DNA from 3 places in the Rhizobium sp. SU303 genome. Region 3 is predicted to be linked to each of the others. Evidence: predicted binding sites of a transcription regulator. Region 3 holds the regulator's gene; each other region holds the start of a gene.
The links. The regulator LexA, encoded in region 3, represses DNA repair genes until DNA is damaged. The targets are predictions, from matches to a motif close to TGTTCNNNNTGTGTTCNG.
Positions count from the first base shown of each region.

Region 1: the regulator LexA is predicted to act here: its motif matches at 1,281-1,298, upstream of RlegSU303_RS15990 (putative DNA modification/repair radical SAM protein).
Region 2: the regulator LexA is predicted to act here: its motif matches at 1,368-1,385, upstream of RlegSU303_RS24130 (2'-5' RNA ligase family protein).

Region 1 covers NZ_CP088095.1:3,185,558-3,187,823, reverse strand. The annotation lists gene RlegSU303_RS16000 (glycosyltransferase family 4 protein) at 1-546, opposite strand, end outside; gene greA (transcription elongation factor GreA) at 574-1,050, opposite strand; gene RlegSU303_RS15990 (putative DNA modification/repair radical SAM protein) at 1,304-2,266, shown strand, end outside.
Region 2 covers NZ_CP088095.1:4,922,453-4,924,718, forward strand. The annotation lists gene RlegSU303_RS24125 (succinylglutamate desuccinylase/aspartoacylase domain-containing protein) at 1-581, opposite strand, end outside; gene RlegSU303_RS24130 (2'-5' RNA ligase family protein) at 683-1,291, opposite strand; gene RlegSU303_RS24135 (methylated-DNA--[protein]-cysteine S-methyltransferase) at 1,553-2,116, shown strand; gene RlegSU303_RS24140 (SDR family oxidoreductase) at 2,228-2,266, opposite strand, start outside.
Region 3 covers NZ_CP088095.1:1,970,381-1,972,646, forward strand. The annotation lists gene RlegSU303_RS09905 (ComEC/Rec2 family competence protein) at 1-797, shown strand, start outside; gene lexA (transcriptional repressor LexA) at 778-1,497, opposite strand; gene RlegSU303_RS09915 (VOC family protein) at 1,696-2,266, shown strand, end outside.

The sequences.
Region 1 (2,266 bases), 1.2 Mb from region 3:
ATCAGTGCCCTTCTGATGGCGCACACGGCCGAAGCAGCCGATGAGATAGCGGCCCGGCAGGCCGGTGGCGGCGATGCCGTCCTCCGCCGTTTCCGGCGGATGGAACAGAGCAAGGTCGACGCCGTGCTGGATCACCGTGTGCGGTATCTCCAGGAACGAGCCGGATCGATCGCTGGTCGCGATGACAGCGTCCATGCGACGGATCAGCCATTTCGTATAGGCGGTGTGCCGGCGTTGCGCGGCCGAGGTGAAGAGAAGCTTCAGCGGCATGCGCAACAGATGACGCAGCAGGATGCCGACAGCCATCTCGTTGTTGCGGCGAGCGTGCCAGACACGCTGGCGCCGGCGCGCCGGTGGGCGCCAGAGGCCGAGGAGCTGCCGTCCCTTAAGTTTCGGCAGGTCCTCCGGCAGGCCGGGGCCGAGTGTCGCGATCTTGATACCGAGCCGGATCTGGCATGGGATGAGCTGAACGATAGTTGACGTGACGCCGGAGAGCCGGCGCTTGAAATTGGGCGCAATGATCTCGACGTCACGGATATCAGGCAAGGGAGGGGTCTCGCGGCTGGCGGGCGATCAGCCCCAGGAAACCTGGAGGATTTCGTAGGCCTTGGAGCCACCCGGCGCATTGACCTCGATGGAATCGCCGACTTCCTTTCCGATCAGCGCACGGGCGATCGGCGAGGAGATGGAGATGCGGCCGGCCTTGACGTCGGCTTCCTGGTCGCCGACGATCTGATAGGTCTTTTCTTCGTCGGTGTCCTCGTCGATGAGCTTCACCTTAGCGCCGAACTTGATCTTGTCGCCCGACATCTTGGTGAGGTCGATGACCTCGGCGCGCGCCGTCAAGTCTTCCAGCTCGCTGATGCGGCCTTCATTATGGCTCTGGGCTTCCTTGGCGGCGTGGTATTCGGCGTTTTCGGAAAGGTCGCCATGGGCACGGGCTTCGGCGATCGCCTCGATGATTCGGGGACGCTCTTCCTGCTGACGCCAGCGCAGTTCTTCCTGCAGCTTGACGAAACCGCCCGGTGTCATCGGTACCTTTTCAACCATTTTTCTGTCCTTCAATCCTTGTATCCGCATAATCAGCGGCGAACACAAAAGAAAACAGGTCCCGAAGGGGAGCTTCGGAACCGTGCCACAATCTTAGTCGGACGCTTATAGCAGATCGCCAAGCCCGATTTCCAGAAAATTCGCATGAAAGAAACGCGGCCTGCTCCAACATCCGGTGATGCAGCTTGAAAATGGGCGGAAATCGGATCGTTCCGATTGACTCTGCATGCCGGAACATATAGTGAACATACTAATGAAGAAGTCGCTAACAGAACGCTTGGCCATCCTTTCCGATGCCGCGAAATATGACGCTTCCTGCGCTTCCAGCGGCACGGTGAAACGTGATTCCCGGGCAAGCGGCGGGCTCGGTTCGACCGAGGGATCCGGCATCTGTCATGCCTATGCCCCGGACGGGCGGTGCATTTCGCTTTTGAAAATACTGCTGACCAATTTCTGCATCTACGACTGCGCCTATTGCGTCAATCGCTCGTCGAGCAATGTCGAACGGGCGCGCTTTACGCCCGAGGAGGTCATCTGGCTGACGCTGGAATTTTACCGCCGCAACTATATCGAAGGCCTGTTCCTTTCCTCCGGCATCATTCGTTCATCCGATTACACGATGGAAGAGATGGTCCGCATCGTCCGCGAACTGCGTGTGACCCATAATTTCCGCGGCTATATCCATCTGAAGTCGATCCCCGAGGCGTCGCCGCGTCTGATCGAGGAGGCGGGGCTTCATGCCGACAGGCTGTCGCTCAATATCGAGTTGCCGACGGATAACGGTATCACCCGTTTTGCGCCGGAAAAGAAGCCTGCCAATATCCGGCGATCGATGGGGGATCTGCGGCTGAAGATCGAGGCCGCCGGCGAACCGACGCTGCAGACGAAGAAGCGTCAGCGTTTCGTGCCTGCCGGCCAGAGCACACAGATGATCGTCGGCGCCGATGGCGCGAACGATGCGACGATCCTTGCGACCAGCGGTCGGCTTTACAGCAGCTACGGGCTGAAGCGCGTCTACTATTCCGCCTTCAGCCCGATCCCGGACTCGTCGAAAAACCTGCCGCTGATCAAGCCGCCGTTGATGCGGGAACACCGGCTCTATCAGGCCGACTGGCTCTATCGATCCTACGGTTTCGGCATCGACGAGATCACCGCAAACCAGGCGGATGGCATGCTCGATCTCACCCTCGACCCCAAGCTTGCCTGGGCGCTCGCC
Region 2 (2,266 bases), 2.1 Mb from region 3:
CCGACGGCCTCCTCGAAGGCCGAGCTTTCGCCATCCGAAAGCAGCACGACCTCCATGTCGAGTGCAGCGGCGAGATCGGCCGCCTCCGGCCAGAAGGCCTCGTCGATATAGGCATATTGCAAGGATTCATCGTCGCAATGCAGGTCGAGCACCAGATCGGCGCCAAGCGCCATATGCAGCAGCTGCCTCTTCAATCTGTCGGTAGCCGGATAATCATCGAGATCTTCGATCAGCGTGGCGCGATCGACAATCGAGATCAGCGGGAAATCCCGGTTGAAATTGGTGCGTGAACCCAGGTCGAAACGGCCCTGCAGCTCGCCGAAATGCGATTGCGCCGCACCGATCGGATTGGCCTGCGGCACGATGGTGATGTCGCCGGCGATCCCACCTTGGCTTTCCGCCTGCCGCAGCCTTTCGCAGAGGAAATGCAGCAACACCGTTCCCGGCAGCTCGCCGGCATGCAGTGCCGCCTGGATATAGATCTTCGGCGCCTTCGGATCGTGGCCTTTAAAGCGCAGCACCGGCAGCCGCCACTCCGTTCCCGGCGTATCTCCAGGGATGATGATCTCTGAAACGTCCATGCTGTCTTCGTTCCCGTTTGCAACCAGCGCCCGGTTAGGCATTCCGAGCTATATGAGCGGAAATAGGGCAAGCGCAAGCGTGGTCCGGAGACATCATTGCCTCAGCCGAGCAGCGGCCAGCGATCGATGATCCGATGTTCGGTTTTTCCGAGAACACTGTGGATGAGCAGGAATTCGGATGCCGTCCATGAAACCGGTGTGTCGAGGGCCGCCGGCGGCACGGTCTTGCCGTCGTAGAGCAGCGTCATATGCGGTGTGAAATCGCGGCTGATATTGTGCCGCAGTCCGGCATTGTGCATGCCGACACCGAGCTGGACATGCAGTCGGGTGAGCGGTTTCAGCCCGCCTTCGCCGTAAAGCACGAGCGGCCGCGCCTTGCCTTCCCGCCTGAAGCTCATGATCCTGTCGAAAGTGATCGCGATCGGCGCGCTCTCCACCGTGGCGCCGGCCTGGCGCGCCGCAAAGACCGCGTCCTCGGGCAATTCTTCATAATCGTCGATGCCGATGATCGTCATATGCAGCGTCGTCAGCCGTGGCTTTGCCGAAAGAGAGAAAGTCTTCCCATAGTCATCGGCGATCGATGCCGCCTGCCGCTCGACCGCCGCAGGCGGACAGAGGGCGAAGAAAAGCCGGTGTCCGCCGCTATGGCTTTCGCCCGGTCGCCCGCGCCGACTTCGCCCATCCTCGAAGTCGAAGGAGATTTGGTTCATGGGCTCTCAGGGTCGTCATGACCCACCTCGTCGTTTCCAAAACGCGACGAAGGATACTCCGGCGAGATTGAATATCAAGAACAAAAAGAGAACATAATTTTCCGATACAATCCGCTCTGAACGGATGACGTGAATGTTCGATCGACATTGCGAGAGACGCATCGCGATATTTCCCGGAAGCCTTATGCGCGCAAGAAACGGGTTGAAACCGAGGCCGTCCCATACGATTTTGAGGGTCATCGAAAACGCGGAGGCTGTGTCATGGCAGAGACCATACACCACTATCTCATCTTCGAAACCGCGGGCGGTTTCTGCGGCATCGCCTGGAGCGACGCCGGCATCACCCGCTTCCAACTGCCGACCAAATCAGCGGAAGCAACCGAACGGCTGCTGCTGCGCCGCCTGCCCGATGCCGAAGCCGGCGCGCCGACGCCTGCCGTGCTGGAGACGGTCGCTGCGGTGAAGCGTTACTTCCAGGGCGAGGAGACGGATTTTTCCGGCGTCGAACTCGACCTTGCCGGCCAGGATACCTTCTTCCGGGATATTTATGCGGCGGCAAGGCGTGTCGGCTGGGGCCACACGACCACCTACGGTGCGCTCGCCAAGGAGCTCGGCGTCGGGCCGGAAGCCGCCCGCGACGTTGGCCAGGCAATGGCGAAGAACCCTGTCGCCCTGATCATTCCCTGCCACCGGGTGCTTGCGGCCGGCGGCAAGATCGGCGGCTTCTCCGCGCCCGGCGGTTCGTCATCGAAGGCCCGCATGCTGGAGCTCGAAGGCGTCAACCTCGCCCCGCCGCCGCCTGCCCAGCAGTCTCTGGGTTTTTAGGCGGCGGAGGCTTTTCGTTTTCCGCAATTCCCGGCAAAATCGCTTCGCGCTTTGCCTGGCAAAACCACTCAACACTTTTGCTGGAATTGCTTTGACAGCAGTCTCAGCTGATCAATAGGGGCTGGCTGTCGGCCGGATGATGATCTCGCT
Region 3 (2,266 bases):
CAAAGACGGTGTCCGGCTGGGGTGGCAATATCGACGTCGGCCGCTTGCCCGCCTGGTATTTCGCCGTCGCCGTGGCAGGCTTTCTGCTGCTGACGCTGCTCCGCACCCGGTTGCGCCATGTCGGCACATCGATCATCGCGGTCGCAACACTCATCCTGCTGCTTCTGCCGGTTCCCCGGCCGCCGGATCTGGTGATTTCGGAGGATGGCAGTCTCGTCGCGGTCGTCGAGGCGGCGGCAATGGCTTCCAACCGTGAAAGACCGCCGGACTTCATCTTCGACCAGTGGCAGAGAGCGCTGGTCCTGCCGAGGCATGATCCGCCGAAGATGCTGGATGGTCCTGCTATCCCGCCTGAGGGAGAAGACCGCCGCGTCAGGCTTTCCCGCGATCAGCAGAACGAAGCAAGGACCGCGATGCGGACGGCCGCAGCGGGCGGTGACGCAAACCGCTTTTCCTGCGTCAAGAAGGCCTGGTGCATATCAAGGCTTGGCAATGGTCGGGTGGTAACCGTCATCGACAACGCCGCCTATCTCGGCCCGGCGTGCGACGCGGCCGATATCGTCGTGACGTCGGTCCGCCTTCGCTTCAACAATTGCCGTTCAGGTGCGACGCTCTTCACCGGTGAGACGTTGCGCAGGACCGGTTCCATCGAGTTGCGCTTCACGGACACCGGCCTGGAGGTCGCAACCGCATTCGATGTATTGTCGCGGCCATGGATGCGCCATCGTGCCTATGACTGGCGCAGCAACAGTTTTACCGAATCCGGCCTGGCCAATGTCAGTGATATCGGCGAATGAGACCGACGAGTTTACCCTGAACCTTGACACGGTCCGGCCCGAAAATCCGGGTCTCGTAAGCTGGGTTGGCCGCTTCCAGCGCGATCGAGGCGCCCTTGCGGCGGAAGCGCTTGAGTGTCGCTTCTTCGTCGTCGACGAGAGCAACGACGATGTCGCCAGGACTTGCGGTGCTGCCGTTGCGGATGATCACGGTGTCGCCGTCGAAGATGCCGGCGTCGATCATCGAATCGCCCTTGACCTCGAGCGCATAATGTTCACCGGAGCCGAGCATGTCGGCCGGAACGACGATGTCGTGGGTATTGTTCTGGATCGCCGAGATCGGCACACCGGCAGCGATTCGGCCCATGACCGGCACGGAGACCGAGTTGGCGTTGTCGGCGACGGGTTTTGCGGGAGCAGGAGTAGCAACCGGCTGCGGCTTGCCGAGGCTGCCCTCGATGACGCTCGGCGAAAAGCCGCGCCGGGGCTGAATGCTGGGGCTGTAGGCCTCCGGAAGCTTGATGACCTCGATCGCGCGGGCGCGATTCGGTAGGCGGCGAATGAAGCCTCGCTCCTCAAGCGCTGTAATCAAGCGATGAATCCCGGACTTGGAGGCGAGGTCCAGGGCATCCTTCATTTCGTCGAAAGATGGCGGAACGCCGGATTCCTTCATGCGCTCATGAATGAAAAGGAGAAGCTCCTGTTGTTTGCGCGTGAGCATCGACGTTGTGACCTCGTGATTGAAACAAATCCAGAACAGACACTATATGTTCCATATGTGTTCCGCAAGTAGCTAAATTTCCGTAAAACTTGGCGCCAACTCGTTGAGATTTTTATTTTCATTCGCCGGATTGGGACACATCTCTTGCGTTGAGGGGCGCGCCGTCGCAAATCTCTTGCCGTTTCCAGGAGGGACATCATGAACGAGCATTCCGCCAAACCGCACCCGCTGGATCATGTCGTGCTGCCGGTCGTCAACATCGATCTGGCGCGCGAGAGGCTCGGCAAGCTCGGCTTCACCGTTGCCGCCGATGCGCGCCATCCCTTCGGAACGGAGAATGCCTGCGTCTTTTTTGCCGACAAGACCTATCTGGAGCCGCTCGGGATTGCGAGCGTCGAGGAGAGCGAGGCATCGGCGCGGCAAGGCAATGTCTTCACTGCCCGCAACCAGGCCTTCCGTTTCCGCTGTTGCGAGGAGGGGCTTTCGGGGATGGCTTTCGGCAGCAAGGATGCCGGCATCGATCATCAGAATTTCGTCGGCAACGGATCGAGCGCCGGCGAGATGCTGCAGTTCACCCGGCCGATGACGATGCCGGACGGTTCCGAGACGATTGCCGGCTTCAAGCTGGCTTTCGCCGGCGACCTGCGCGCGCCCGATCTCCTGCTTTTCACCGTCGAGCGCGTCAATCCGCTGCCGGCCGACCGCGCCGCGCTGGAGACGCATGCCAATGGCGTCACCGGCATAGTCGAGATCGCGCTTTGCACGCCGG